4 regions of the Acuticoccus sp. I52.16.1 genome follow, and region 2 is predicted to be linked to each of the others. Evidence: predicted binding sites of a transcription regulator. Region 2 holds the regulator's gene; each other region holds the start of a gene.
The links. The regulator PhoB, encoded in region 2, activates phosphate uptake and scavenging genes when phosphate is short. The targets are predictions, from matches to a motif close to TGTCATNNANCTGTCAT.

Region 1 (7,628 bases), 510 kb from region 2:
GCGACTTCCTCTACATCGCGACGGGTGCCGTGGCCGCGGTCGGCATCGGCTCCGTCGCCTGGCCCTTCATCGACCAGATGAATCCCGACGCCGCGTCGCTGGCGATGGCCTCCACCGAGGCCAACATCGGCGACCTCGGCGAAGGCGAGTCGATGACGGTGATGTGGCGCGGCAAGCCGGTCTTCATCCGCCGCCGCACCGCCGAGGAGGTCGAGGCGGCCAAGGAAGTCCCGATGTCCGACCTCAAGGACACCGACGCGCGCAACCCCAACGTGGACGCCACCGAGGCGACGGACGTCAACCGCGCCGTGCAGGGCCGCGAAGATCTGCTCGTCATGATCGGCGTGTGTACCCACCTCGGCTGCATCCCGCTCGGCCAGTCGGGTGACTATGGCGGCTGGTTCTGCCCCTGCCACGGTTCCCACTACGACACGGCCGGCCGGATCCGGAAGGGCCCGGCGCCGGAGAACCTGGCGATCCCGCCGTACAACCTTCCCGACGAATCGTCGATCGTCATCGGCTAAGAAGAAGAGGACCGACATGGCCGGACACGGACACGGCGATACGCCCGCCTTCGAACCAAAGAACAAAGTCGTCAAGTGGTTCGACTCCCGCCTGCCGATCGTCTCGATGATGAACGATCAGGCGGTGGTCTTCCCGACGCCGAAGAACCTCAACTACATGTGGACCTTCGGTGCGATCCTCACGTTCATGCTCGTGACGATGATCATCACAGGCATCTGCCTGGCGATGCACTACGCCGCCAATACCGAGCTGGCGTTCGACCGGGTCGAGAACATCATGCGCAACGTCAACTTCGGTTGGCTGCTGCGCTACATCCACGCGGTCGGCGCGTCGATGTTCTTCTTCGCCGTCTACATGCACATCGCCCGCGGCCTCTATTACGGCTCCTACAAGGCGCCGCGTGAGGTCCTGTGGATGCTCGGCGTCATCATCCTCATCCTGATGATGGCCACCGCCTTCATGGGCTACGTCCTCCCCTGGGGGCAGATGTCCGGCTGGGGCGCCACCGTGATCACCAACCTCTTCTCGGCGATCCCGCTGGTCGGCCCGTCGATCACCGAGTGGCTGTGGGGCGGCTTCGCGGTCGACAACGCGACGCTGAACCGCTTTTTCGCGCTGCACTACCTGCTGCCGTTCATGATCGCCGGCGTCGTCGTCCTGCACATCTGGGCGCTGCACGTCTCGGGCAACAACAATCCGACCGGCGTCGCGGTGAAATCCTCCAAGGACACCGTGCCGTTCAGCCCCTACCTGACGATCAAGGACGGCTTCGCGATCGTCGTCTTCATGCTGCTCTACGCATGGTTCGTGTTCTACGTCCCGAACTACCTCGGCCACCCGGACAACTACATTCAGTTCGACCCGCTGGTGACCCCGGCGCACATCGTGCCCGAATGGTATCTCCTGCCGTTCTACGCCATGCTGCGCGCCATTCCGGACAAGCTGGGCGGCGTCATCGTGATGTTCGGCTCGCTGTTGATCCTGCTGGTGATCCCGTGGCTCGACACGTCGCGCGTGCGCTCGGCGCGCTACCGGCCGATGTTCAAGATCGCCTTCTGGCTCTTCGTGGTCGACGCGATCGCGCTCGGCTACCTCGGCGCCATGCCGGCCGAGGGTATCTACGTCCTCCTCGCGCGGATCTGCACGTTCTACTACTTCGCCTTCTTCCTCATCCTGATGCCGGTGCTGGGCATCATCGAGACCCCCAAGCCGTTGCCGACCTCGATCGCCGACGACGTGCTGGCGAAGTCCAAGAAGAAGGGCGGGCACGCGCAGCCCGATCAACCCGCCGGCTCCGGGGCAGGACAGCCCACGGGTGCCACCGCCGCGCCGAAGAAGGATTGACCGATGCTTGAGACGATGACCGCGCCGCTCGCCAGACTCGGCAGGCTCGCAGGCACCGCCGGGCTCTCGGTCGCCCTCCTGTGCGGCACCGGGGCCATGACCGGCTCGCTCTCCACCCCGGCACAAGCGGCCGAGGAGGGCGGCCACCACGTCGAGAAGCAGGATTGGACCTTCTCCGGCGTGTTCGGGCAGTACGATCAGGCCCAGCTGCAACGCGGCTTCAAGGTCTACCGCGAGGCCTGCGCGGCGTGCCACTCCATGCGCCTCGTCGCCTTCCGCACGCTGGAAGACGAGCACGGCCCGCACTTCTCCGAAGCCGCGGTCGAGCAGATCGCGTCGGAATATACGGTCGAGGACATCTCCAACGAGGACGGGCAGCCGTTCGAGCGCCCCGCGACGCCGAACGATCACATCCCCTCGCCGTACCCGAACGCGGCCGCCGCCGCGGCGGCCAACGGCGGCGCCGCCCCGCCGGACTTCTCGTTGATCGCCAAGGCGCGCGCCGTCCACCGCGGCTTCCCCGGCTTCATCACCGACGCGTTCGCCGGCTACTCGGAGAGCGGGCCGGACTACATCTACGCCCTGCTGCAGGGCTACGAGGAGGTGCCGGAGGGCGTCGAGGAGGTGCCGGGCAAGTACTACAACCCGGTCTTCCTGAACGGTAAGTGGATCGCCATGCCGCCGCCGCTCACCGACGAGCGCGTCGAGTACACCGACGGCTCGCCGCAGACCGTGGAGCAGTACGCGGCCGATGTCTCCGCCTTCCTGATGTGGGCCGCCGAGCCGCACCTGGAGTCGCGCAAGGAGATCGGCTTCCGCGTGATGATCTTCCTCCTGGTCTTCGCAGTGCTTCTCTACATGACGAAGCGCAAACTCTGGCGAAACGTCGACCACTGACCGCAAAAAGGGCCGGACCGATCGTCCGGCCCTTTTTCGTTCCCACGACCCCACCGGTCGCACGGCCCCACCGCGCGCTGCGCCGACCGGCACCCGGTCGGACACGGCGCGGCAACCCGCCCGCCGCCTCACCGGGCGCGGAAAGGGGACAGGCGGCCGCCAGACCAAACGCTCGCGCCAATTGACGGCTCAGCGCTCCAGGCCTGACGGCGCGGCACCCGGCACGGCGCTTCGCCGACTCGCGCCAGCCGGCATGCGGCGGCAAGCGGCGACCCGCCTCCTTCGGCACCGCCGTACACCGCTGTGCGGCATGCAGTGCTCCGCCTCGTCGGCCGCCTTCTGGCCACACTGTGCCGCGGCCCTATCCCCGCCCGTCTTGCGCCGCTCCATCCGGCCGGGACGCGGTCCCTCGCTGGCCGGAGGCGGCAGGCGATGGACTGCGCCCGTCCGTGCGTGGCTGTGTCTGGTCTGACGCCCGGCACCGTCGGCTCCGGGCGGGTGTGCGGCGGCGTGCCAGTGCTTCGGGTGCGGCGAGGGGGGAGCCTTGCAAGGGTGCTCCGCCGCGTCGCATGGTTGTCATCTCCACGTATGATGTACCTAGTGGCATGTCGTCGGCGGCGGCCGCGCATCGGGGCCCCGCGTCGCGGTCGCGCCGCGGTCCGCCCACCCAATGGAGCGCCTATGCAGACACACGACGGCCCTGAGGACGCGGTGGCGGAGCCGGCCGGGGCGTCGTCTCGGGAGGGCGTCCTGTTCCTCGTCGTCGGGCCGAGCGGGGTGGGCAAGGACTCGTTGATCGACGGCGCTCGTGCCCGCCTGCCGCAGCGGCACTTCAGCCTCGCCCAGCGTGTCGTCACCCGCCCGCGTGAGGCCGGTGGCGAGGACCACGAACCCATGGACCTCACCACCTTTCGTGCCGAGGAGGCCGCGGGCGCCTTCGCCGTCGCCTGGGGCGCGCATGGCCTGCGCTACGGCATCCGCCACCGTGCCATCGCCCCGCTGGCGCAGGGGTCCAACGTCATCGTCAACGCCTCGCGCGGCTCGATCGGCGCCTTCGCGACCCTCGCCCGGCGCGTCGTGGTGATCTCCGTCGTCGCCCCGCCGGAGATCGTGCGCGCCCGTCTCGAAGCCCGCGGGCGCGAGGACGCGGCCGACGTCGCCGCGCGGCTCGAGCGGCGGGTGCCGCTGGTCGGCGCCGGCAACGTCGCGGTCATCGACAACGGCGGCGCGCTGGAAGTGGGGGTCGACCATTTCGTCGCCGCACTCCTCGGCGCCGCCCGGCTGCCGCTCGCCGTGCACCGTGTCCCCGTCACGCTGCCGGGCGGTCCCGTCGCGTTCGTGCATCGCGCCGCGTTGCCGCTCGCCAGCCAGCAGGTCGCGGCAGGCGGGGGGACCGAGGTCGTCGCCGACAGCGCCGTGCGCGTGCGCCTCGCCGTGACCGACGGGCCGCTCGTCGACCCGGCCAGCGTCGGCCTGCCGGACGCGGTGTTCGACCGGCTCGGTGCCGCCGAGGGCAGCGAGGTGGTTCTGCGCCGCGCCGCACCGCCCGTCAGCCGGGACGCGCTCCGGCGCAAAATCGCCGGCGATACGCTGGGGGCTGGCGCCATCGCCACCATCGTGCGCGACATCGTCGACGGCCGCTACAGCGAGGCGGAGGTGGCCGGCTTCCTCGTCGCCGCCTCGCGCCAGCTCACCGTGACCGAGATTGCGGCGCTAACGAAGGAGCGTGCCGGCCTCGTCGTGCCGATCGCCTGGGATCGCCGGTTGGTGGTCGACAAGCACTCGCTGGGCGGCGTGCCGGGCAACCCGATCTCGCTGGTGGTGGTCCCGGTGGTGGCCGCGCACGGGCTGCCGATCCCCAAGACGTCCTCGCGTGCGATCACCTCCGCCGCCGGCACCGCCGACATCATGGAGTGCGCCGCGCGCGTGGATCTCGACGCTGCCGACCTGAAGCGCGTCGTGAGCACCGCGGGCGGCGCCGTCGCCTGGGCCGGACGCATCAGCCACAGCCCGCTCGACGACGTGATGAACGCCATCAACCGCCCGCTCGGGATCGCTTCGCCGGGGCTCGACGTGTCCTCGATCTTGTCCAAGAAGCTCGCCGTCGGCGCGACCCATGTGGCGATCGACATTCCGGTCGGCCCTGCCGCCAAGGTGAAGACGGCCGAGGCGGGCGCCGAGCTGGCGCGGCTCTTCGAGGAGGTGGGCCGCGCGGTCGGCCTCACCGTCCGTGCCGCGATCAGCGACGGGCGCCACCCGCTCGGCCGCGGTGTGGGCCCCGCGCTGGAGCTGGAGGACGCGCTGGCGATCCTCTCCGGCGCGCCGGAGGCATGCGCCGCGCTGCGCGCCAAGGCGGTGAACGTCGCCGGCACCATCCTGGAGTGGGACCCGGCCGTCCGCGAGGGCGAGGGTCCCGCCACCGCCGCGCGGCTCCTGGCCAGCGGGGCCGCGCTGGACGCCTTCCGCGCGATCGTCGCCGCGCAGGGGCCGGTCGAGCGTTTGGCGCCGGGGCCGTTCACGCGGCCGCTCCTCGCCCCGCGCGCCGGCCGGGTGGCGGACATCGACGTTTTCGCCGTGGCGGGGCTGGCCCGCGCGGTCGGCGCACCGCTGGACAAGGGCGCGGGCGTGCGGCTCACGGTGCGGGTCGGGGACGAGGTCGCCGCCGGAGACGTTCTGGCCGACGTGGTGGCGAGCAGCCAGAACGGGATCGACGCCATCCGCGCCGACGCCAGCGGCGAGCTTTTCACGCTCGCCTGACCGGCGCCGCTCAGCTCGCCGAGGCGACGATCAGGAACGAGATGACGAGGTCCACCACCACCAGCGCGATGGCGATCTCCAACGTCACCCCCAGCGCGATGCGCATGATGAGGTAGTGGTAGCGCACGGCCACCATCAGGGCGGCGATGGTCGCGATCACGGCCAGTTCGTCGCCCATGAAACCGGCCCCCTGCAGCAGGAGCGGGATGGTGACGATCACCCAGCTGATCGGCGCCGCCCAGTTCCGCGCCACGACGTAGGTCACATAGCGCTTCGTCACCCCCAGCGGCTTGGCGATGCAGGCGAGGAGGATGGGGAAGGCGACCCAGTCGAGCGCCAGCACGGGCAGCCGCTCCGCGAACGCTTCGCCGAACGGGGGCTGCACGGCGATGCGCGACAAGGCGAGCAGGGAAATCGCGTCGATCGGCAATACCAGGAGGATGGCCCAGAAGGAGCGCCAGAAGCCGTCGATCGAGCGGTCAAGCAGGTCGATCCCGTCCGGCCGGTTGCGGAAGAGCCGCCAGGCCCCCTCCAGCGATCGGCCGATCTCCGGCCCGCTCACAGCGCGCACGCCCCAGCCGCCTGACCGCCGGTCGTGCTCATGCCGCGAGGACGGCGTCGATGATGGCGCGGTAGGCGGCGGCGAGCGTGCGCAGCTCGCTGACGGAGGTGCGCTCGTTCACCTGGTGCATCGTGTCGCCGACACCGCCGAATTCCACCACCGGGCAATAGTCCTTGATGAAGCGCGCGTCCGAGGTGCCACCGCCGGTGGTCGCCTCCGGCGTGACCCCGGTGGTCGCCTCGATCGCGCCGGTGAGGGCGGCGATTAGCGCGTCGTCCTTGGTACGGAAGGCGCCGCCGTGGCTCGGTTGCCAGGTGACGTCGACCTGAAGGCTGTTGCCGCCGGTGCCGATGCGCTCGAGCAGTTCGGCACGCAGCGCCTCCGGTTGCCACAGGTCGTTGAAGCGCACGTTGAAGCGCAGCGTCGCCGTCTCGGGGATCACGTTCCAGGCCGGGTTGCCGACGTCGATCGAGACGATCTCGAGATTGGAGGGGGCGAACTGCTCGGTACCCTCGTCGAGAGGCTCCAGGAGGCGCCCACCCATCGCCAGCAGCTCCGGCACCGGGCTCTGCGCCAGGTGCTGGTAGGCGACATGCCCCTGGCGGCCGGTGACCGTCACCTCGGCCGACATCGAGCCGCGGCGGCCGATCTTGATGGTGTCGCCCAACGTGACGCGCGAGGTCGGCTCGCCGACGACGCAGGCGTCGATCCGCCCGCGCGTGGCCGCCCAGGCGATCAGCGGGGCGGTGCCGTCCTGCGCGGCGCCTTCCTCGTCACCGGTGATGACGAACGAGACCCGGCCCGGCGCGTCGGAGGCGGCCCAGTCGGCCGCGGCGACGATCATCGCCGCCACGGCGCCCTTCATGTCCTGTGCGCCGCGACCGTACAGCGTGTCGCCGACGATCTCGGCCCCGAAGGGCGGGTGGGACCAGGCCTCTTCGCTGCCCGGCGGCACGACGTCGACATGGCCGGCGAAGGCGAGATGCCGGCCGGAGCCCTTGGTCGCGAAGAGGTTCTCGACCGGCGTGCCGGCGTCGTCGAACGTCATGCGCGTCACTTCGAAGCCGGCGGCGGTGAGCGCGTCCTCGACGATGTCGAACGCGGCGGGGGCCGCGGGGGTGATGCTTTCGGCTCGGATCAGGCGCTGCGCCAGGTCGACCGGGTCGAGGGCGAGGGAAACGTGATCAGCCACCTATCGTGCTCGCTGGTTGGGGCCTGGACCGTAGATGTTGGGGCCGCGTTCGCCGGGGACGACGCCGATGATGAAGAAGCCGACGAGGCTCACCACCGGGATCGCCAGGAGGAGAGAGGCCCAGCCGGTGATGCCGCGGTCGTGCAGGCGCTTCACCACGAGGGCGACCTGCACCCACATCAGCGCGGCGAGTTCCAGAACCATGATGACGACGCCGAGCTGGCCGTAGCGCACGTGGATCGTCTCGCCCTCGAAGTCGAAGATCGGCAAGGCGAGGGCGATCGGAACGGTGAGCGCGAGGCAGAACAGATTGCTCAGCCAGAAGACCTCACGGTCGATCCGCCCGTCGAA
Region 2 (7,628 bases):
CGAACTCCGGCGGCGTCGCGACCTTGATGACGAAGCCGAGCTTGGGCGCGGCCTCCATCAGCGTCGCCAGAACGTTGTTGCCATCACCGACCCAGGCCAGCACGCGCCCGTCGAGCGCGCCGATGCGCTCCTCCATGGTGATGAGGTCGGCGATGATCTGGCACGGGTGCGAGCGGCGCGTCAGGCCGTTGATCACCGGCACCTGCGCCGACTCGGCAAACGTCGTCAGCCCGCCGTGGTCCAGCATGCGGATCATCACCGCCGAGACGTAGCGCGACAGCACGGTCGCCGTGTCGGCCAGCGACTCGCCGCGGCCGAGCTGCATCTCGCTGCCGGAGGCGACGATGGTGTCGCCGCCCAGCTCGCGCATCGCGAGGTCGAACGAGAAGCGCGTCCGGGTGGACGGCCGCTCGAACAGCATCGCGAGCGTCTTCCCGCGCAGGCGGTCGGTGCGGATGCGGCCCTCGGCCTTGACCCGGTGGCCTTCGTCCAAAATCGCCCGCAGCGCCTCGGGAGACTGAGACGCGATATCCAGAAAATGCTTGGGCGTCATACGACCGCGGTATCCTTCTTCGCCTTCTCGACGGCCTCGCCCGCGGCGTCGAGCCGCCGGGCCGCCTCGCGCAGGTCCTCTTCCGTGGCCACGAGGCCGGGGAGGAAGCGCACCACATTGTCACCGGCCGGCACCACCAGGAGCCCGGCATCGCGCGCGGCGAGCGCCACGTCGCCCGCCGGCGCGCGGCATTTGACGCCGACCATCAGTCCCTCGCCGCGGACGGTCTCGAACACGCTCGGGTGGGAATCGACGACGCCCGCCAGCGACTGCATCAGGAACGCGCCCTTGCGCTTGACCTCGTCGAGGAAGCCGTCGGCGAGCACCACGTCCAGCACCGCGTTGGAGACGGCGCAGGCGAGCGGCGTGCCGCCGAAGGTGGTGCCGTGCGTGCCGGGCGTCATCGCGTCACCGACCGCCGCGGTGGCGAGGCAGGCGCCGATCGGGAACCCGCCGCCCAGGCCCTTGGCCGCCGACAGGATGTCGGGCGTCACGCCGAGCGCCTCGTAGGCGAAGAGCGTGCCGAAGCGGCCGACGCCGGTCTGGATCTCGTCGAAGATCAGCACCAGGCCGTGGTCGTCGCACAGTTTGCGCAGCGCGCGCAGGAACTCGCGGTCGACGAGCTGCACGCCGCCCTCGCCCTGCACCGGCTCGACCATGATCGCCGCCGTCTCGGGACCGATCACGGCCTTCACCGCATCGAGGTCGCCCAGCGGCACCTTGTCGAAGCCGGGGGCGGGCTCGCCGAAGCCTTCCATATATTTGGCGACGCCGGTCGCGGCGAGCGCACCGAGCGTGCGGCCGTGGAAGGCGCCCTGGAAGGTGACGATGCGCACCCGCTCGGGGTGGCCGCTCACATATTGATAGCGCCGCGCGGTCTTGATGGCGGCCTCGTTGGCCTCCGCGCCGGAGTTGCAGAAGAACACGCGCTCGGCGAACGTCGCCGCGGTCAGCCGGTCGGCCAGCCGCTCCTGCTCGGGGATCCGGTAGAGGTTGGACGTGTGCCAGACCTTCGTGGCCGCCTCTTGCAGGACGGCGACGAGATGCGGGTGGGCATGGCCGACGCTGGTCACGGCGATGCCGGACCCCATGTCGAGATATCGTCGCCCGTCCGTGCCCACGAGCCAGACGCCCTCGCCCTTCTCGAAGGCGATGTCGGCGCGGTTGTAGGTCGGGAACAGGCTGTTCGTCGTCATGGGTAAAACTCGCGGTTTTGCGAAGGTTGTCCCCAGCTCCTTGCAAGGTACTGCGGACAGGCCGGCTTTCTTTCCGATGGTTGGGGAAAAAGCAAGGTTTGAGTCGCGGCGGACTCGCCGACTCTAGACCGCGAATCGCCAAATCTCTTACGATTCGGGGCGTAAAGACAGGACATCGCCCGGCTCCCTTCTATCCACCGACCGTCCTGGTCGGCTGTGGACGGCATGTGGATCGGCGGTGAGCAAAGGGAATGGCGATGAGCTGGACCGACGAGCGAATCGAGGTTTTGCGAAAGCTGTGGGCCGAGGGGATGTCCGCGTCACAGATCGCCAGCTCCCTGGGCGGGGTGACCCGCAACGCCGTCATCGGCAAGATCCATCGCCTGGGCCTCTCGGGCCGGGTGAAGGCACCGCAGACGCGGGCGACGCGGGCCCGGAGTGCTCCCATCGTCGCCCCCAAGCCCGCCGCCGCGCCGCGGGTGATGGCCGCCGGCGCCGTCGCGGTGAAGGTCGTCGAGGAGCCGGAGATCGAAGAGATCCCGCAGACCGCCGAGATCGTGCCGTTGACCGAAGGCATGACCTTGATGGACCTCTCCGCCTCGACCTGCCGCTGGCCGGTGGGCGATCCGTCCGACCCCGCCTTCCGCTTCTGCGGCGCGCGCACCACGCAGGGCGACACCTACTGCCGCGCCCACGCCGAGCAGGCCTTCCCCTCCCGCCGCTCGAAGTCGAGCTGACGCGCCGCGCCGGAAGGCGCGCGGGGCCGCCGCCGCGGCCCCTCAGCGGATGTGGAACTGGTCGTTGAAGGCGTAGCCCGCGCCGCGCACGGTGCGGATCGGATCCTTGGCCTTGCCGCGATTGATCGCCTTGCGCAGCCGGCCGATGTGCACGTCCACCGTCCGCTCGTCGACGTAGACGTCCCGCCCCCACACCCCGTCGAGGAGCTGCTCGCGCGAGAACACGCGGCCGGGCGACTGCATCAGGAACTCCAGCAGGCGGAACTCGGTCGGGCCGAGGTGGACCTCGCGTGTCGAGCGGCGGACGCGGTGGGTCGTGCGGTCGAGCTCGATGTCGCCGGCGCGCAGCAGGGACGAGACCATGGCCGGCTTGGTGCGGCGCAGGATGGCGCGGATGCGGGCCATCAGCTCCGGCGTCGAGAACGGCTTGACCACATAGTCGTCGGCGCCGGTGGCGAGGCCGCGGATCCGCTCGGTCTCCTCGCCGCGCGCCGTCAGCATGATGATCGGAAGGTTCTCCGACTGCGGGCGCGAGCGCAGGCGCCGGCACAGCTCGATGCCGGAGAGCCCCGGCAGCATCCAGTCGAGGATGAGAAGGTCCGGCAGCCCCTCCAGGAGGCGCAGCTCGGCCTCGTCGCCGCGGCTCGCGCAGTCGACGTCATAGCCCTCGGCTTCCAGGTTGTAGCGCAGGACGAGGGTCAGCGGCTCCTCGTCCTCGACGATCATCACCTGCGGCAAATCTAGCGACCTCCGCTACCGTTCTTGGGCTCGGCCCAGTCGGCGGAGAGGTAGGACGAGGAATCGCCCTTCGCCCGCGCTTCGACCGGCTGCTCGCCCGTCACCAGGAAGTGGATGTTTTCGGCGATGTTGGTGGCGTGGTCGCCGATCCGCTCGATGTTCTTGGCACAGAACAACAGGTGCGTGCAGAACGTGATGTTGCGCGGATCTTCCATCATGTAGGTCAGCAGCTCGCGGAAGATCGAGGTGTAGATGGCGTCGATCTCGTCGTCCCGGCTGCGCACGTCGAGAGCGGCGGACAGGTCCTGCGAGGTGAACGCGTCGAGCACCGCCTTCAGTTGCTCGAGCGCGATGTCGGACATGTGCTCGACCCCCAGCGCGACGCGCGGCGGGTAGGCCCGCCCCTCGATCGCCATCACCCGTTTGGCGTTGTTCTTGGCGAGGTCGCCGACGCGCTCGAGGTCGGAGGAGATGCGCATCGCCGCGACCAGCTCGCGCAGCGGCTTGCCGGCCGGGCGGTGCGCCGCGATCAGGTCCACCGCATGGTTCTCGACGCTGCGCTGCATGGCGTCGAGACGCTGATCGGCCTCGATCACCGAACGCGCGCGCTGACTGTCGATGCGCGTCAACGCGGTGACGCTGTCCATCACCAACTGCTCCGCGAGACCGCCCATTTCGGCGACCTCGGCCGCGAGACTGACAAGCTCGCGGTCCCGATCACGTGTCAGCACCAACGCGCTGCCCCCCACTCAAGACTCGTCCCGCGTATCCTAACCGAACACGCCCGAAATATAATCGCGCGTCCGCGGCTCCTGCGGGTTCTCGAAGATTTCCTTGGTCGGCCCCTCCTCGACGAGATCGCCGAGGTGGAAGTAGGCCGTCCGGTCCGAGACGCGTTGCGCCTGGCTCATCGAGTGCGTCACGATGATGATCGTGTAGTTCTGCCGCAGCTCCTTGATGAGCCCCTCGACCGTCTGCGTCGCGATCGGGTCGAGCGCCGAGCACGGCTCGTCCATCAGGATCACTTCCGGCTCGACCGCGACGGCACGGGCGATGCACAGGCGCTGCTGCTGTCCGCCCGAGAGGCCGGTGCCCGGCTCCTGGAGGCGGTCCTTCACCTCGTTCCAGAGGCCGGCACGGGTCAGCGAGCGCTCGACGATGACGTCGAGGTCGGCCTTCTTGTGGGCCAGGCCGTGGATGCGCGGGCCGTAGGCGATGTTCTCGAAGATCGACTTCGGGAACGGGTTCGGCTTCTGGAACACCATGCCGACGCGGGCGCGCAGCAGGACCACGTCGAGCGTGTGGTCGTTGAGGTCCTCGCCGTCCATGTTGAGCTGGCCGAGGACGCGGCAGCCCGGAATGGTGTCGTTCATGCGGTTGAAGCAGCGCAGGAACGTCGACTTGCCGCAGCCCGACGGGCCGATGAACGCCGTCACCGCCTGGGCCGGAATGTCGATCGAGATCCCGTGCACGGCTTCCTTGGTGCCGTAGATCACCGAGACGTCCTTCGCCTCGATCTTGGTCGGGCGCGGTTCGGGATCGGGGATCCGGACGGTCTGGAACCGGTTGTGCGTCTCCGGATGCTTCAGGTCCGGCTTTTTCACGTCCACTTCGGCGACGGCCATCGGCTCGTTTCCTTTTTCAATCACGGTCGTTACCAGCGCCGCTCGAAGCGGTGGCGCATGAGGATGGCGAGGGCGTTCAGGGTCACCATGACGGCCAGCAGTACAAGGATGGCCGCCGAGGTCCGCGCTTCGAAGAAATTGCGGTTCTCGTTCCCCTGCCAGAGATAGATCTGAACGGGCAGAGCGGAAGACTGGTCGAGCGGGGTCGACGGCACCGAGGCGACGAAGGCGTTCATCCCGATCAGCAGTAGCGGTGCGGTCTCGCCCAGGGCCTGTGCGACGCCGATGATGGCACCGGTGAGCATACCCGGCACCGCCAGGGGCAGGGTGTGGTGGAACATCGCCTGCGTCGGCGAGGCGCCGATGCCGAGCGCGGCCTGGCGGATCGACGGCGGCACCGCGCGCAGGGCGGCGCGCGAGGCGATGATCACCGTCGGCAGCGTCATCAGCGAGAGGACGAGACCGCCCACCAGCGGCGCCGACAGCGGCAACCCCAGGAAGTTGATGAACACCGCCGCGCCGAGCAGGCCGAACACGATGGAGGGCACCGCGGCGAGGTTGTTGATGTTCACCTCGATGAGGTCGGTCACGCGGTTCTTGGGCGCGAACTCCTCCAGGTAGATCGCCGCCATCACGCCGACCGGGACGGCGACCGCCATGACGATGACCATCATCATCACGGAGCCGACGATGGCGCCGAGGAGACCCGCCGTCGCACCGGAGGAGCGCGAATCGACGTTGGTGAACATCGACGAGGCGAAGTTCATCTCGATCACGCCGTCTTCGTAGAGCTCGTCCGCCCACTGCTGCTGCTCGGCGGCGAGCTGCTGGAAGCGCTGGGGCAGGTCGCGGTCGATGTTGCCCTTCAGCCAGACGTCGACGTTCTCGGAGGCCACCAGCGCCACCGGCACCGTCTGGCCGATGATGTCGGGGTTCGCCTCGACCATCTCCCAAAGCTTCACGCGCTCATTGGAGGCGACGAGGCCGAAGGCGGCACGGCGCATGTCTTCGGCGCCGGCGGCGGGGATGAACTTGGCGATCGCATTCTGGATCAGGTTGTCCCAATCCGCGCGGCGCAGGGCGCGCTGCCAGGCGATCAGCTCCTTGTGGAAGTCCGCCGCCGACTGGCCGGGCTGCTGCGTCGGCCGCGGGTCGATGTCGATGACCTCGGGATCGAACGTCAGCTCCAGGTGCAGCGTCGCCTGCCAGAAGGCGGGCACGCCCTTGTAGAGGATCGACCCGAAGAGGATGCCGACCAGCGAGATGCCGATCAGTATCGCGCCCAGGCCCACGGCCTTGAACGTCGCCTCCGCGCGGTGACGCTGGCCCAGCTTGGCCGCCACCAGGTCGCGATTGGACTTGCCCTGCGCGATACCGCCGGGCGTGGTTGCAGTCGTGGCCATGGGTCTACTCGTATTGCTCGCGATATTTCCGGACGATGTAGATGGCCACCACGTTGAGACACAGCGTGATGACGAACAGCGTGAGGCCCAGCGCGAAGGCCACCAGCGACTGCGGCGAGGCGAAGTCGGTATCGCCGGTGAGCTGGTTGACGATGGTGACCGTCACGGTCGACACCGCCTCGAAGGGGTTGGCGGTCAGCACCGGCGAGTTGCCCGCCGCCAGCACGACGATCATCGTCTCGCCGATCGCGCGCGACACCGCCAGCAGGAAGGCGCCGACGATGCCCGGCAGCGCCGCCGGCAGGATTACCCGGCGGATCGTCTCGGAGTGCGTCGCGCCGAGGCCGTAGGAGCCGTCGCGCATCGCCTGCGGCACCTGGCTGATGATGTCGTCCGACAGCGAGGACACGAACGGGATGATCATGATCCCCATCACCACGCCGGCGGTGAAGGCCGAAGTCGCGTTGATGCTGAGGCCGATCATGCCGCCGACCTCGGCGAGGAAGGGGCCCACCGTGAAGGCGGCGAAGATGCCGTAGACGATGGTCGGAATGCCGGCGAGGATTTCCAGCAGCGGCTTGGCGACGAAGCGGAACTTCGGGCCGGCATATTCGGAGAGGTAGACCGCCGCCATCAGGCCGATCGGCACCGCGACGCACATCGCGATGATGGTGATCATGATCGTGCCCCACAGCAGCGGGAGCAGACCGAAGTCGCCCTGACCGCCGGAGCCGGTCGTCGAGAAGCGCGGGTTCCAGCTGGTGCCGAAGAAGAAGTCCAGCGGGTTGACGTAGGTGAAGAAGCGCACGGCCTCGCCCAGAACCGACAGGACGATGCCCACCGTCGTCAGGATGGCGATGCCCGAGCAGACGATGAGCAGCATCTCGATCGCCGTCTCGACCCGATTGCGGGCGCGGAAATAAGGGGAGATCCTGCGACGCGCGACCAGCGTGCCGGCGAAGGCCGCGACCGCGATCAGCGCGACCAGCGACAGGTGGCCGATCCACTTGAAGGTGCGTACCGCGGCGACGGCCTGCGCCTGGTAGGGCGCCGGCTCGCCGAACATGCCGAAGCCGCCGACGATGCTCTCGACCTGGTGGGTCTGCGTGACCAGCGCCTGCTCGTCCTGCAGCACCTCCTGCGGGAAGTAGGAGTGGATCACGGCCGTCTGAATCTGCGGCGCCAGAAGGGTGTAGACGATGAAGATGATCACCGCCGGGATGGCGCACCACAGGACGAGGTAGAGGCCGTAATAAGGTGGACGCGAGTGCAATCGCTGACCGGTCTGCGCGGCGATCCGGCGGCTGGCGCCGGCTCCCCACGTGTAGACGAAGCTGAGCACGACCAGAACGATCGCGATGATGATGAATGTGTTC
Region 3 (7,628 bases), 1.4 Mb from region 2:
GAGAAGCTCGGTCACCCGCTCGGCGAACGTGTCGATCACGGCGGGGTGGTTGCCGAGGTAGCCGGCCTTGGCGAAGGCGATGTCCGGATGGCGGGCGGCGACGGCGTCGGTGAAGCCGTAGATCCGGTCGATCAGGACGCCCGAAAACAGGAAGTAGGGGAACACGACGACGCGCTTGAAGCCGAGCCGCGTGACATGCTCGAGCGCCGGCTCGACCAGCGGGAAGGTGACGCCGGAGTAGGCCGTCTCGCACCAGCCGAAGCCGAAGCCTTCCCACAGGAGCCGCGCCACCTTGGCGACGTTGGCGTTGGCGTCCGGATCGGAGGCGCCGCGGCCGACGACCACGAGCAGCGTCTCCGACGCCGGGGCGGGGCCATGCGCGGCGTCCAGCGCCTCGAGCGCGGCGCGCACGCGGTCGCCCGCCGCCCGCAGCATTCGTGCGTCGACGCCGAGCTCGCGCCCATAGTCGACCCGGATGCCGTGCGTGGCGGCGTAGGTGTTGAGGACGCTCGGGATGTCGTTCTTGGCATGCATCGCCGCGAACAGCATGCCGGGGACGGCGAGGATGCGCTCGGCGCCGGCGCGCCGCAACGCGTCGAGCCCATCCCGGATCACCGGATTGGCGAACTCCAGATACCCGTATTCGACCGGCCAGTCGGTGAAACGGTCCCTGAGAGCTTCGGCGACGGTCGCAAATTCGGCCACCGCGCTCTTGGACCGGGAGCCATGGCCGCAGACCATGACCCCGATACGCTCGCTCACCGAAACTTGACCGCCACGGTGACGGCGATGGCGACGATGGCGAGAACGGCGACGACGGCGCCCAGCGGGTCGACGGCGTGGGCGTGACCGTCGACGACGGCGGTGTGGCCCGGGTGCGCGGACGCGGCGGTGGCGAGCATGATGGGTGTCGCGAGCGTGGCGAGGAGGGTCTTCAAGGTGCGCATGTCGTCTCCATATGCGAGTCGCGCACCGGGATTGCGGGCGAGGGCCCACCCTACGGCAGCCGCGGCTCCAGCCCCCGGTTTGGGTCGGCCTCCCCCGCGATCGCTTTCAGTTCCTCCGCGGAACGCTGCGGTCGAGGAGCTATCAGTCCGCCGGCGCCATGACAAGATCTCGCGGTTGCGTGACTCGCCATCCGCCCGAGATTGGCTAAAGTGCGTGCCTGCTTCGTGCCCGGGCCGGCCGGAGCGGCGCACGCTCGAACCCGACAGGAAAGGATACATGATGCTGAAGGCCACTCTGCTCGTCGCCGCATTCGCCGCCGTCGGCGTTTCCGCTGCCGGTGCGCCCCCTGCGGCCGCCGAGGAGGTTCCCTCGCTCGACATCACGGGCAAGTGGCGCGGCAAGGGCTTCGTCCAGAAGGACGAGAAGTCCCGCAAGATGAACGTCACCTGCCAGATCGAAGGCGAGCAGAAGGGCGACGAGATCGGCTTCGACGGCGAGTGCCGGGCGATGATGGTCCTCAAGCGCGCCATCGGGGCGGACATCCTGCGCGAGGGCGAGCGTTACAAGGGCACCTATGTCGGCTCCAACGCCGGCCCGGCCGAGCTCGACGGCGGTCCCGAGAACGACGGCCGCATCGTCCTGACGATGACCTTCCCGCGCAAGGTCAACGGCGACGACATCGCGACGATGACGATCGAGCCGGCGAACGATCGCGAGTTCAAGATCACCACGGTCGACACCATGGACGACGGCGAGACGATGGTGACGACCGCGCAGATCACCTTCGAGCGCGACTGATCCGCGACTGATGCGCGACGGACCGGTCGGAGCGGGCCGGGCGCCCGCCCCGAACCAACGCATGGGGCCGGGCTGATTTGACGCTCCCGCGGCGCCGTGACGGGACGCGGTTCTTCTTGCAGTGGCGTTGTCCAATTGCCATATCTTACGCAACTCGGAGGGTCTGTGGTTCGCACAGCCCGCCGGCTCCGCTGGATAACCATAGGAACCTCAATGGCGACCTGGAATCGGAACACGACTGTACGGCCGACCACTGGAGCCGCGCAGTATGATGCCTCCATTGATCAGGGCCTGCGCAGCTACATGCTGCAGGTCTACAATTATATGGCCATCGGCCTCGCGCTCACGGGCGTGGCGGCGCTGGCCGTGTTCGCGTTGGCGACCGCGCAGGGCCCCGACGGGGCTGCGGCGCAGATCGGCAACGGCATCTATCTGACCCAGTTCGGCGTGACGCTCTACACCACCCCGCTGAAGTGGGTGCTGGCCCTCGCTCCGCTGGGCATCGTCTTCTGGCTCTCGTTCGGCGTCCACAAGATGGAGCCGGGCAAGGCGCGCGCGCTCTTCTTCCTCTACGCCGCACTCGTCGGTGCCTCGCTGTCGACCATCTTCCTGGTCTACACGTCCGAGAGCATCGTGCGCGTCTTCTTTATCACCGCGGTGGCCTTCGGTGGTCTCAGCCTCTTCGGCTACACCACCAAGAAGGACCTGAGCGCGATGGGCTCCTTCCTCATCATGGGCGCCATCGGCATCTTCGTGGCGATGCTGGTGAACCTCTTCCTGCAGTCCTCGGCGCTGCAGTTCGCGATCTCGGTGCTCGGCGTGCTGATCTTCGCGGGCCTGACCGCCTACGACACGCAGAAGATCAAAGAGAGCTACTACGTCGGCGACGACTCGACCGTCGCGGGCCGCAAGGCCGTGATCGGCGCGCTGCAGCTCTACCTGGACTTCGTGCTGATGTTCCAGTTCCTGCTGTCGCTGCTCGGCAACCGCAACTGATCGATGGGCCGACGCCCGAAACCGACCGGAGGGGCGCGGGAAACCGCGCCCCTTTTTTTATGGCGCGCCGGCTGGGCGAGGGGGTGGACCTGCGTTTGAGCGCGCAGTCATAAGGGTGTCACGAACGCTCCCTAGCGAGGCGCCATGACCGACACCTCTTCAAGGCGATCGCTGCTGCGGACACTGGCGCTCGCGCAGCCCGCCGAGCTTGCCGCCGCGCTGGACCGCATCGCGCCCGACCCGCCGCACACCGTGGTGCGCGGGCCCGACACCGGGCTCGTGATGGTGCGCGGGCGCGTCGGCGGCGGCGGCGCACCGTTCAACGCCGGCGAGGCGACCGTGTCGCGCTGCGTGGTGCGGCTGGCCACCGGCGAGGTCGGCTTCGGCCACGTGATGGGGCGCGACGCGGCCCGCGCGCGCCATGTGGCGCTGATCGACGCACTGAGCCAGACCGCCACGCACCGCGGCGCCGTGACAGCCGTCGCCGCCGAACTGGACGCCCTGCGCGCCGCCCGCGAGACCGCGCGGGCGCGCGACGTCGCCGGGACGCGGGTCGACTTCTTCACGATGACGCGCGGGGAGGACTGATGCCGAACCCCGCCCTCGAGCCTGCCGTCCGGGACAATGCCGCAATGGACCATGCCGTAATGGAGGGGGCCTTCGCTGCCCCGGTGTTCGACGCGCAGGCCGCCTTCCGCGCGATCCTGGGCGCTCTCGCCGAGCCCGGCACGGTGCACCGGCTCCCCGCCGCAGCCCCGCCGGCGCCGCTCCCGGCAGCCGCAGGGGCCATCGCCCTCACCTTGTGCGACCCGGAGACGCCGGTGGCGCTCGACCCGGCCTTCGCCGCTGCCGCCCCCTGGCTCACCTTCCACACCGGCGCGCCGGTCACCGCCGACCGCGCCGCCGCCCGTTTCGCCTTCCTCGCCGCGCTGGACGGCCTCCCGGACGGGTTCGGCGCGGGCGACGACCTCTACCCGGACCGCTCCGCCACGCTGGTCGCCCCGGTCCGCCTCGCCGGGCGGGCGCTGACCCTGCGCGGCCCCGGCATCGACGGCACGCGCACCATCGAGGCGGATCTGTCGGACACCTTCCTCGCCGACTGGGCCGCCAACGGCGCGCTCTACCCGCGCGGGCTCGACCTCGTTCTGATCGACGCGGCGAGCGGGTCCATCATGGCGCTTCCCCGCACGACGGAGGTCACGTGTACGTCGCGGTAAAGGGCGGCGCCGCCGCCATCGCCAACGCGCATCGGCTGCTCGCCAAGGACCGGCGCGGCGACCGGTCGGTTCCCGAGCTGACCGCCCGGCAGATCGCCGAGCAGCTGACCCTCGCCGTCGACCGCGTGATGGCCGAGGGTTCGCTGTACGACCCGGAGCTTGCCGCCGTCGCCATTCGCCAGGCGCGCGGCGATCTCATCGAGGCGATCTTCCTGGTGCGTGCCTTCCGCACGACGCTGCCGCGCTTGGGCGCCTCGCGCCCGGTGGACACGGCGACGATGGCGCTGGCGCGGCGCATCTCGGCCACCTTCAAGGACCTTCCGGGCGGCCAGGTGCTGGGGCCGACATTCGACTATACCCACCGCCTCATCGAGGACGACCTCTCCGGCGACGCGCCCACGGCCGCCGCGCCCCTCGGCCCCGCCCCCCGCGTGACGGACGTCCTCGGCGGCGAAGGCCTCGTCGAGCCGGACGGCGCCGGCGATGACGAGCCCGGCGATCTGACGCGCGAGGCGACCGTGCCGCCGCTCGACCGGGCGGTGCGGCTGCAGGCGCTCGCGCGGGGCGACGAAGGATGGCTCCTGGGCCTCGCCTACTCCACCCAGCGCGGCTACGGCCGCAACCACCCGTTCGTCGGCGAGATCCGCACCGGCACGGTGGAGCTGGAGTTCGACGTGCCGGAGCTGGGCTTCGCCGTCACACTCGGCACCATGACGCTGACCGAATGTCAGATGGTGAACCAGTTCCACGGCTCGGCGAGCGAGCCGGCGCAGTTCACCCGCGGTTACGGCTTGGTGTTCGGCCGGGTCGAGCGCAAGGCGATGTCGATGGCGCTGGTCGACCGGGCGCTGCGGGCGGGCGAACTGGGCGAGGACCGGGTCGCCCCGGCGCAGGACGAGGAATTCGTCATCGCCCATTCCGACAACGTGCAGGCGACCGGCTTCGTGGAGCACCTGAAGCTGCCGCATTATGTCGACTTCCAGGCAGAGCTGGAGCTGGTGCGCAAGCTGCGCGCCGAGGCCGAGCGCAAGGCCGACGCGGCCGACGACCGCCAGGAGGCGGCCGAATGAGCCGGGGCCGACCGAGGAGAATGGACATGTCGACGAGCCGAGCCATCATCGTCGCCGGCGCGCTGATCGCGCTGGGGATCGCCGCGCAGCCGGTGGTCCGCTGGGCCGCGGTAACCCCCGCCGAAGCCCAGAGCCAGGCGGACCTCACCGCGTTCGCCGACTATCTCTCAGCCCAGCACGAGCGCACGATGACCGGCCTGGAGCAGATCTACCAGCGCCTCGGCGAGACCAACGACATCCTCGGCGTGATCGCGGAAAACACCGAGAAGGGCGCCGCCGAGCCGGAGGCCAAGCGGCAGGAGCAGCGGCGATGAATGCCGCCGGCAGCGGCGAGCCGGGCCTGACCTACAACTTCGCCTACCTCGACGAGGGGACCAAGCGGATGATCCGCCGCGCCATCCTGAAGGCGGTGGCGATCCCCGGCTACCAGGTGCCGTTCGCCAGCCGCGAGATGCCGATGCCCTACGGCTGGGGCACCGGCGGCGTGCAGGTCACCGCCGCCCTCATCGGCCCCGACGATACGCTGAAGGTGATCGACCAGGGCTCGGACGACACCACCAACGCCGTCTCGATCCGCGCCTTCTTCGCGCGCGTCGCCAACGTCGCCGTCACCACCCACACCGCCGAGGCGACCATCATCCAGACGCGCCACCGAATCCCGGAAGCACCGCTGGGGCCGGGGCAGATCCTCGTCTACCAGGTGCCGATCCCCGAGCCGCTGCGCTTCCTGGAGCCGCGTGAGACGGAGACCCGCGTCATGCACGCGCTCGAGGAATACGGCCTCATGCACGTGAAGCTCTACGAGGACATCGCCCGCCACGGCCATATCGCCACCACCTACGCCTATCCGGTCAAAGTGGAGGGGCGGTACGTCATGGACCCGTCGCCGACGCCGAAGTTCGACAATCCGAAGATGAACAACTCGCCCGCGCTGCAGCTTTTCGGCGCCGGCCGCGAGAAACGCATCTACGCGCTGCCGCCTTATACCGAGGTCATCAGCCTCGACTTCGAGGATCATCCGTTCGCCGTGCAAGCCTTTACGGAACCCTGCGCGCTGTGCGGGGCGACGGGCGTCTACCTCGACGAGATCGTCACCGACGATCGAGGCGGGCGGATGTACGCATGCTCGGACACCGACTACTGCGAGCAGCGCCGCGGCGAGGCACTCGCGGCCGAGTAGGACGGACGAAGTCCTATTTCCGGCAACATCGTGCAGAATCCGCCGGATGAAGTTGCGACGGACGTCAAGTGCCGTCGCGGCGAATTGGTAAACGTACGGTTGACAAATCCCCAGATTTTTATTGAATTTCTACAGTCGCGCGTCGGGTCCGAACGCGATCAGTCATTGGAGCATTTATGAAGCTGATCAGTATTGCCGCACTTTCCATCGCTATTGGCGCGCTCGCTTCCCCGGTGCTGGCCGGGGAGTACACGGACAGCTACGTCGTCGAGCAGGACGATCGTGGCGCGCAGAAGTGCTATGTCGGCACCTACTATCCGGCCCAGTACCGCGTCTATCCGAAGGGGGTGAAGCTGCGCGGCTCGCGCAAGACCATCTCCGTCAGCGGCGACCGCTACGTCGTCGGCCGCGACGCGCCGCTTTATATCGAGACCCGCAAGCGCGTGAAGGAAGACTACGTCAGCCTGCGGCCGACCGGCTGCTGAGCCGGCGCACCGGCCCGGCGGTGCCCTCCGGGCCGGCTCGACTCACTCCAAACTGACCACCATCGTCAGCCGGCAGGTCAGCAGCGCCGTGTTGCCGTCGACGATCTGGGTCCCGACCGAGCAGGCGCTGAGGTCCGTCGCGCCCAGCGAGAAGCCGGGCGTCGCACGGCCCACGGGCAGCGCCGCGGTATCGATGAGGTCGTAGGTCCGCTCGGCGATCTCCGCCTCGCTGAGCGTGCGCGCGCCGGGACTGTTGTCGGTCACGCGAATGTCGCCGCCGTCCTGGCAGACGTCGATCACCCCGTCCGAGCGGCAGGTCTCGTCGTCGAACGCGGCGGTCAGCCCCAGGCCGGACCAATCCCCCGAAATGCAGCCCGACAGCAGAAGTGCCGCGCCGATCAGCAGCGCCACGCCCAGCTTCGACATCTCGGGTCCCCTCTTGCGGTGCGTCTGACCAAGAGGTGAACGGACATGGTTAACGTCGCCTTGCCGGCTCCCCCGCCGCTGTGGGCCGGCCGCGGCCATCCACAGCCCGCGTGACCGGCGGCGGGCGGAGCGTCACAGTGCTGTCACCTCCAGTTGGCATTGGCACCGGGGCCACCCCCGGCCGCTCTCCCCAACCGCGCCGCGGCCGGCTATCGTCCCGCGGCGCCGCTTCGGGAACCGGTGAGGCGGTGGCACACGACGACGGGCGCACCCGCGACGGCCTCGCCGGGCCGCGCGCACGTCGCCATCGATCGGCGCGGCCCCACCGCCGCCACGCAAGGACAACGCGATGCGCTCCCACCCGGCGGCCGACGAGACCGCGCCCCCGACCGCCCCCGCCGGCGACCCGCCGCTCCTCACCGTGCAGCGTCTGACCAAGACCTACGGTGCGCGCATCGGCTGCGCCGACGTCTCGTTTTCGCTGTGGCCGGGAGAGGTTCTGGCGATC
Region 4 (7,628 bases), 1.3 Mb from region 2:
GCCGTGCCGGCGCGCAGACCCCGCTCCTGGGCGATCAGGCCGACGCCGATGCCGACCGAGATCGCGATCAGCGCCACGAACATCAGGTTCGTCAGCCGGAAGCGCCACAGCATCGCCCCCACCAGGGAGGCGGGACGGAAGCCGGCGGTGAGCGCGAGGCCGAGGAGCAGCGCCGGCAGCAGCAGACCCACGGTGAAGAGGGCGTCCTGCATGCCGGGGGCGAGGCTCTCCCAGCCGAGACGCAGGCGGTCATACTGCGCGCAGAGCATGGCGAGCGTCTCGGTCAGCGCGGGCGGCAGGCGGTCAAGCATGGGCCGGCTCCGCGTCGCCCATGACGAGGGCGCCGTTCTCGATCGTGACGACGCGGTCCATCGCGGCGAGCAACGCGTCGTCGTGGCTGACCGCGATCAGCGTCTTGCCACCCCCGCGCGCGGCGCCGACGAGATCGTCGACGATGTGGGCGCGGGCGACGGCGTCGAGGCTGGCGGTCGGCTCGTCGGCGAGGATGACTTCGGGGTCGGCGGTGAGCGCGCGGGCGAGCGCGATGCGCTGGCGTTCGCCGCCCGAGAAGGTGCGCGCGGCCCGGCGGCCGGCTGGGACGCCGAGTTCGGCGAGACGCTCGCTCGCCCGGCGGCGCAACGGGGCCCGCCGGCGGCGGGGGGAGAAGGCGGCGCAGATCGCGGCGTTGGCCTCCGCCCCAAGCTCCTCGAACAGCAGGAAGTCCTGGAAGACGAGGCCGACATTGTCACGCCGGAAGCGGGCGCGGGCGCCGGAGCGGATGGCGAGAATGTCCCGCTCGCCCCAGGCGACACGGCCGCGCGCGTCGGGGATCAGGCCGGCGATCGCGTAAAGGAAGGTCGACTTGCCGGCGCCCGACGGTCCGCGGATACCGACGCACTCGCCCGGTGCCGCGGCGAAGTCGGCCACCGCGACGAGGCGGCGGTCGGAAGCGCTCACCACCAGCGACGAGACGGCGAGAGAAAGGCCCATGATGCCTCGATGGTTGGCGCCGGCGGGCGCGCCGCGGCGTGGGAGGGAGCGGCCGCGTTCAACCGCGCTCAGTCGCGCTCGAAGCTCGCGTCGGTCAGGCGCACGCGCGACAGGAAGCCCGTGTCGGGGTCGCGATAGTCGCCGATCTCCAGCGTGCCGCGGGCGACGATGGGGACATTGTAGGCCACCACGTCGAGGTTGCGCTTGAGGTAGACGGCGAGGATGTCCTCCGGCCAGTCGGCCGAAGTCTCGCAGAAGGGGCAGACCGCCATCGGCCGCTTGGTCAGCACGAAGAAGCGCGCATCCGCCTTCAGCGGCGGGGCCATGTAGCCGGCGACATCGACCCGCCGGCCGGTCCGGGCCTTGGCATAGTCGGAAAAGTCGCCGCCCTTGAGGTAGAGCTCGCGCAGCTTCACCGCGTCGTCCGCAGCCGGGGCCGGCCGCGCCAGCGTGACGAGCGAGAGGGCTGACGCCCCGGTGAGGAAGGTCCGACGATCCATCGTCCGCATTCCGTTACTCGATGACAAATAGAGATGAGAGGCCGCCGGAGCGGCCTCCCGTGGGTCGCGGCGGCAGGATTATTGCGCGCCGCCCTTCACCGCATAGTCCATCACGTGGAAGATGTAGTTCTGCTCGACGGTGCCGTCGAACAGGTGGGCGAACGGCCCCTTGGCGTAGATGGCGACGTCCTCGCCGGAGTGCGACTCGGAGGACATCGGGATCATCGCCTCCTGGACGAAGTCGATGTCGGTGGCCTCCTCCTGGGTCAGCTCGGCGCGGCCCTCGGGGGCGGCGTAGCTGTCGTCTGCCTGCTTCTTGATGACCGCGCCCGGACCGTTGAGGTAACCGATCACGGTGTAGGGCTTGCCGTCGTCGGCGAGCTCGGGCTTCTCGCCGTGCTCGACCTGACCGGCGACGATCTCCATGCACAGGCCCAGGATCGGCGAGCCGCGGCCGCAGTAGCCGTTGAACGCGATGGCATGCTCATGGTCGGCGGTGACGATGATGAGGGTGTCCTCGTCGTTCGTCAGCGCGTCGGCGGCGGCGATCGCCTCGGCGAACTCCACGCCGTCGGTCAGCGTGCGGTAGGCGTTGCCGTCGTGGTTGGCATGGTCGACGCGGCCGGCCTCGATCTCGAGGTAGTAGCCGTCCTCGTTGTTGGCGAGGTACTGGATGGCGGCGCGGGTCATCTCCTCGAGCGAGGGCTCCTCGGCGGGGTCGCGGTCGGCCTCGTAGGCCATGTGCGAGTCCTCGAAGAGGCCCAGCACCGGGGTCGAGCCGTCCAGCGTCAGGCCCTCGAAGGTCTCGGTGTTCCAGGCGTACTGCACGCCCGCGTCCTTCGCCTGCTGGACGAGGTTGACCTCGTCCTTGCGGCGACCGTCGCCGCCTTCGTCGGTCGGCGTGCCGGCGGGCACGAAGTAGCGGCGACCCCCGCCCATGGCTAGGTCGACGACGCCGGCCTGCATCTGGTCGAAGAGCTGGGTGGCGATGTCCTTGGAGCCGGTGCAGCTCTCCGGCACGTCGCCCTCCCAATTGCGGTTGGCCGTCTTGGCGTAGACCGCGGCGGGGGTGGCGTGGGTGAGGCGCGCGGTGGAGATGACGCCGACCGACTTGCCCTCTCCGCTCATCATCTCGGCGAAGGTCGTCAGGCGGTTGCCCTCCTCGGAGGCGCAATCGTCATGGACGCCGCCCTCGGGGGCGAGGTTGATGGTGTTGAAGATCTGCTTGACGCCGGTGTTCATCGAGCCGGCGGTCGGCGCGGAGTCGGGCGTCTGGGCGTTGACGTTGTAGGTCTTGACCAGAGCCAGGTACGGGAACGCCTCGTGCGGGAGGACGTGCTCCTCGCCGAGCTTGCCTTCCTGCTGCCCGGCGAACAGGCGGATGGCGTAGTTGGTGCCCACACCCATGCCGTCCGCGACGAAGAGGATCACGTTCTTGGCCGGGGTGGTGATCGGCTGGCGGGCGATCTTCTCGTTCAGCGTTGCCTGGGCATCGGTGAACCATTGGCTGGAAGCCTGCGGCAGGTCCTGGGCCTGAGCGGAACCGATCGCGAGCGCGATCGCCGTCGTGGCCAACGCGAGTGTCTTCATGGCGTCCTCTTGGGGTCGAGCGATGTGGCTGCCGCATAGACCGCGAATATGACACGGCGATCACAGAAGACGCGTCCGGCCCGAATGCCGGCGTCGCCGGAACGCTCGACGCTCACCCGCAGGTGGAAGGCTCGCCCCCGGTCGGCCTCAACGGTTGCGAGGCTTGGCGTCGTTCCGGCGGGCGCGCAGGGCCTGGCGCAGGTTGCGGCGGCGCAGGTGGCCGAGCCGCTCGATCGCCCCGCGCGCGCTCGCCGCGTCGCCGCGGAGGATCGCCTCCGTGAGAGTGCGATGGTCGCCCAGCGCCTCGGTGTGGCTGTCCGCGTCCAGGAAAAGGGGCGACATGAAGGTGGACAGCGCCGTCTCGATCACGCCGTAGACGTGACCGCAGAACTGGTTGTTGGCTCCATCGATCAAGGTGTGATGGAACCGGTATTCGACGTTGGCGAGCTCTTCGCGGTCGGCCGTGTTGGCCGCTTCCATCCGCTCGAAGGCGAGTTTGAGGGCCGCTCGGTCGAAGCTGTCGTCCTCGGCGGCGCGACCGCAGGCGATCATCTCCACCGCCAGGACGAAGTCGACCAGGTCGTCGAGCACCTTGTCGTCGGGGTCGTAGCGAATCCGCCAGTCGATCACGTTGCGATCGAACAGGCTCCAGCTTTCGACCGGCGTGACCTCGGTGCCGAGGCGGCGGCGAGTCCGCAGCATGCCCTTGGCGACGAGGGTCCGCACCGCTTCCCGCACCACGGTGCGCGAGACGCCCAGCTCCTCGACGATATCGGTCTCGTTCGGCAGGATGCCGCCGATGGGGACCTGGCCGCTGACGATGCGACGCGCGATCGCCTCCACCGTGACGACGAGCAATGTTGCCCCCGGGGGCGCAGGCGTCGCGATGCGACTAGCTGTCCCGAACCGAGTCATGTGCAGGCCAATTGCATTTTCATCTGAAATCTCATTTGCATAGCAGCAATGCATGAAAAATCCGATGAATGCACTATTGTTCGGATTTTTGAGAAAAAACGCCCTTCATACATCTGATATGCCTAATTTATAGGCTGAATGACATGATTTCATCTCAATTTCGTCACGTTGTCGGCACCACATCCGGCCGAATTGCCAGCCCCGCCGCCCGGTCCGATCGCACCAGAAGTTGCCGATGGTTCAACGTAGAGGCCGCAGCTTGCCACGCAAAGGAGAATGAGAGCAGCGACTTCTCTTCGATGCGGTCGAGATCGAGGTCGACGATCACCCGTTCGAATAAGGCGAACAAATCGAGCCGGATGCGGTCGAACTCCGCGTCGCTGTCCGCTGCCTCGATGCGTGACACGATCTCGACGATTTCGAGATTATAATGGTCTGCTCGGTTCTTGCGCGCGTTGGAGAGCCAGATCCGCGCCTGCCACAGGCCGGAGGCCAGCAGCGCCAGCGCCGTCACCCCCAGCGCCAGAGGCTCGGCGTACTCGACGATGAAGATGGGGTCGTCCTGCTCGTAGTAGCGGTCCGCCCCCGGATGGACGCCGAAGGCCAGCCGCTCCTCGTCGGTGGGGGCGGTGATGAAGGCGGCTTGCGGAAGCTGGCGCACCATCGCCTGGCGCTGCTCGAAGAGGGCGCGGGTGACCGCCTCCACCGTGGAATCGGGGACGTTGCGGCCCACGGCCAGCAGGCTGCGCACCGAGACGACGGGGATCGGCCGATCCGGCACCGGCCGCTCGCCGGAGTAGGCGCCGACCGGCACCTCCTTGGCCTCCAGCGCCGGGTCGAACAGCGCCATCGCTTCGGCCTGGTCGATCGGCACCAGCTGCGTCGGCGTCGACTTGATGATCTCCTGGATCGTCTGGTTGCCCAGCGCCACCACCATGAAGAAGGCGTCGATCTCGCCCTTGCGGATCGCCTCGGCATGGTCGGCCAGATTGCCGCGGATGATCGTCAGCGACGACTCCGGCACCTCGTAGTGCGCCAGCAGGCGATCGAACAGCGCGTTGGAACCCGCACCCGGCGGCATCAGGCCGATGGTCTTGCCGCGCAGATCGTTGACCGACTCGATCCCCGAGCCGACGCGTGCGACGAGGTGAAAGGCCTCGGGGAAGAGACGAGCCATCACCGTGACGTTGCTGGCGACCGGCGTGTCGCCCTGGATGAGGCCGAACGCGGCCTCGCCGTCCTGGATGCGCTTGGCGTTCTGGCTCGACCCGGCGGAGGGCATCGCCTCGATCCGGGCGACGCCCTTGCGCTCCAGCGTGGTGGCCAGCACCTCGCCGAAGGCGGCGTAGGTCCCGCCGCTGGTGCCCGAGCTGAGCTTCAGGACATCGGAACTGCGCCCCTCCAGCTGCCACAGGGCGAGTGTCGCGCCGATCGCGAGCGCCAGCACCGCCACGGCGGAGTAAACGAGAGGTCGGCGCGTCATGGTCGTCCCTGGGGTTAATACGGGCTCGGAATGCGGTACCGTTGAAGAAAAGAGTGCAACAGGCAAGCCGGCGTTGCGGGATGCCACCGGAGGAGGAAGAATGAGCGTACTCGTGTGCGGTGAGATGCTCTACGACGTCTTCGTCGAGGGACCGACCGAGAAGGGCTTCGCGCTGGATGCGCGGATCGGCGGCTCGGCGCTCAACGTCGCCGTGGGGCTGGCGCGGCTCGGCCGCCCGGTGAGCCAGCTGACGGGCGTCTCCCACGATATGTTCGGCCAGCGCCTCGCCGCCTTCCTCGCCGGCGAAGGGGTCGACACCTCGCACCTCGTGCGCACCCCCGCCCCGACGACGCTGGCGACCGTCACGCCGGGGCCGGACGGCTCGCCCGCCTACGCCTTCTACGGCGAGGGGGCGGCGGACCGGCAGGTCGAGGTCGCCCATCTGCCCGACCCTTCCGGGTTCGACGCGCTGGTGTTCGGCTGTTTCTCGCTCATCACCCGGCCGACCAGCTGCTCGTTCCTGGAACTGGCGCGCCGGGCCAAGGCGGCCCGCCCCGCCCCGCTGGTGGTTCTCGACCCCAACGTGCGCCGCACCGTCGAGCCCGACGCTGCCGTCTGGCGCCGCCGCATCGCCGATTTCGCCGCCCATGCCGATCTCGTGAAGACCTCCCGCGAGGACCTCGACGAGACCTACGCGGAGGCGGCCGAAACGGTGGTCGCGCGCTGGCTGGCCGAGGGGATCACCGCCGTGATCGTCACCGACGGGCCGCGCGGCGCGACGCTCCACACCCGCGCCCGAACGGTGACGGTGCCCGCCGCCCCGGTCGCCGTGGTCGACACCGTGGGCGCGGGCGACAGTTTCCTCGCCGCCGTCCTCGCCGCGCTGTCGGACGCCGGGGTGACGACGGCGCCGCAGATCGCCGCGCTCGACGAGGCGGCGTGCCGCGCCGTGCTGCAATTCGCGGTGCGGGCGGCCGGCGTCACCTGCACGCGCCGCGGCGCCGACCTCCCCCGCCGCGCCGACCTCGCCACCCCGCCCGATCCGGTTGCCGATGCGGGAGGAAGGCGCTAAACGGTGACCCCGATTGGGGCGTAGCCAAGTGGTAAGGCAGCGGTTTTTGGTACCGCCATGCGCTGGTTCGAATCCAGCCGCCCCAGCCATTTCCCATAGACGCTCGTAGACGCTCGGTTTCCGACGACCGAGCGCGTGGACCTGCCGCGTGCCGTTCTCGGCCATGCGGGTCCGCCACGCGAGTCTGCGCCCCGACCTCGGCACGAACGGGGCTTTTGCGGGATCGGTATCTTGTCATATCCGGCTCCTTGCGCGCATCGGCACAGCTGCGGAATGTTGCCGGGTTCGCCCGCTGTCGCGGCGGCGGCCGGGGTGGCCGGCGCGGAGCGGCGGCCCTCGCCCGGAGGTGGAAAACCGCCGGCGTGCGCTGGACTTGGCGCGCAGGGCCGACGCGTGCCGGCGGCGCCCCCCGGCGTGCGGCGAGCAGAGCGAGGAGCGCGCGTTCGGGTTGAGCATATTCCTGGGTTGTGAAACAGTGTGCCGGAAGAACGCCGCCGCATCGGGCGATCGGCTCCGCATCATAATCGTCGTTGCAGCGATGCTCGCCGCGAGAGCGCTGCCTCCACCAGGAAAAGGTCATGGCTGCACCTCGGGGAAAGCTTTCTCGATCACAGGTCTTCCCCGTTCTTCTCATCGAAGACGAGGACGGAGACGCGGCGTTGTTCCAGGCCTATTTGGAAGAAAGCACGACCGACCGGTACACTCTGACCCGCGCCAGCAACCTCACCGATGCCCTCGAGCACCTGCGCCGCACCCATTACGACGCGGTTCTGCTCGACCTCACATTGCCGGACTCCCGCGGCACGTCGAGCGTCGGCGCGGTGCGCGACGTGTCGCATGTGCCGGTCATCGTGCTGACCGGGATGGGCGAGGACGAGCTGGCGATGCGGTGCCTGGAGGCCGGCGCCGAGGATTATCTTCGCAAGAACGAGGTCGACGCCCGCGCCCTGCTGCGCGCCCTCGGCTACGCCATCATCCGGCGGCGCGAGGCGGAGCTGCGCACGATTTCCGACGCCCGCGCGCAGTACCAGACCATGTCCAACGGCGACCAGCCCAAGCCGGCGCTGAGCCCGCTGCG

Region 1: a site for PhoB is predicted at 3,330-3,346, ahead of phnN (phosphonate metabolism protein/1,5-bisphosphokinase (PRPP-forming) PhnN). Genes of this name have one in related genera too.
Region 3: a site for PhoB is predicted at 2,848-2,864, ahead of phnG (phosphonate C-P lyase system protein PhnG). Genes of this name have one in related genera too.
Region 4: a site for PhoB is predicted at 3,129-3,145, ahead of MRB58_RS06810 (alkaline phosphatase). Genes of this name have one in related genera too.

What each region holds. Positions count from the first base shown of each region.
Region 1 covers NZ_CP094828.1:3,338,154-3,345,781, forward strand. Annotated here, with positions in the region: gene petA (ubiquinol-cytochrome c reductase iron-sulfur subunit) at 1-524, shown strand, start outside; gene MRB58_RS15085 (cytochrome b/b6) at 541-1,869, shown strand; gene MRB58_RS15090 (cytochrome c1) at 1,873-2,766, shown strand; gene phnN (phosphonate metabolism protein/1,5-bisphosphokinase (PRPP-forming) PhnN) at 3,448-5,523, shown strand; gene MRB58_RS15100 (hypothetical protein) at 5,534-6,094, opposite strand; gene dapE (succinyl-diaminopimelate desuccinylase) at 6,123-7,277, opposite strand; gene MRB58_RS15110 (DUF805 domain-containing protein) at 7,278-7,628, opposite strand, start outside.
Region 2 covers NZ_CP094828.1:2,828,500-2,836,127, reverse strand. Annotated here, with positions in the region: gene argF (ornithine carbamoyltransferase) at 1-553, opposite strand, end outside; gene MRB58_RS12830 (aspartate aminotransferase family protein) at 550-1,749, opposite strand; gene MRB58_RS12825 (GcrA family cell cycle regulator) at 2,007-2,486, shown strand; gene phoB (phosphate regulon transcriptional regulator PhoB) at 2,529-3,212, opposite strand; gene phoU (phosphate signaling complex protein PhoU) at 3,227-3,958, opposite strand; gene pstB (phosphate ABC transporter ATP-binding protein PstB) at 3,995-4,849, opposite strand; gene pstA (phosphate ABC transporter permease PstA) at 4,879-6,252, opposite strand; gene pstC (phosphate ABC transporter permease subunit PstC) at 6,257-7,628, opposite strand, start outside.
Region 3 covers NZ_CP094828.1:1,471,647-1,479,274, reverse strand. Annotated here, with positions in the region: partial or broken gene MRB58_RS24920 (sirohydrochlorin chelatase) at 34-741, opposite strand; gene MRB58_RS06700 (DUF6732 family protein) at 759-947, opposite strand; gene MRB58_RS06695 (hypothetical protein) at 1,225-1,746, shown strand; gene MRB58_RS06690 (Bax inhibitor-1/YccA family protein) at 1,960-2,742, shown strand; gene phnG (phosphonate C-P lyase system protein PhnG) at 2,887-3,330, shown strand; gene phnH (phosphonate C-P lyase system protein PhnH) at 3,330-3,959, shown strand; gene MRB58_RS06675 (carbon-phosphorus lyase complex subunit PhnI) at 3,944-5,029, shown strand; gene MRB58_RS06670 (hypothetical protein) at 5,056-5,343, shown strand; gene MRB58_RS06665 (alpha-D-ribose 1-methylphosphonate 5-phosphate C-P-lyase PhnJ) at 5,340-6,209, shown strand; gene MRB58_RS06660 (hypothetical protein) at 6,386-6,694, shown strand; gene MRB58_RS06655 (hypothetical protein) at 6,737-7,120, opposite strand; gene phnK (phosphonate C-P lyase system protein PhnK) at 7,470-7,628, shown strand, end outside.
Region 4 covers NZ_CP094828.1:1,498,331-1,505,958, forward strand. Annotated here, with positions in the region: gene MRB58_RS06795 (FtsX-like permease family protein) at 1-311, opposite strand, end outside; gene MRB58_RS06800 (ABC transporter ATP-binding protein) at 304-990, opposite strand; gene MRB58_RS06805 (hypothetical protein) at 1,059-1,490, opposite strand; gene MRB58_RS06810 (alkaline phosphatase) at 1,569-3,080, opposite strand; gene MRB58_RS06815 (FadR/GntR family transcriptional regulator) at 3,228-3,938, opposite strand; gene MRB58_RS06820 (TAXI family TRAP transporter solute-binding subunit) at 4,159-5,478, opposite strand; gene MRB58_RS06825 (carbohydrate kinase) at 5,579-6,550, shown strand; tRNA gene MRB58_RS06830 (tRNA-Gln) at 6,565-6,639, shown strand; gene MRB58_RS06835 (response regulator transcription factor) at 7,129-7,628, shown strand, end outside.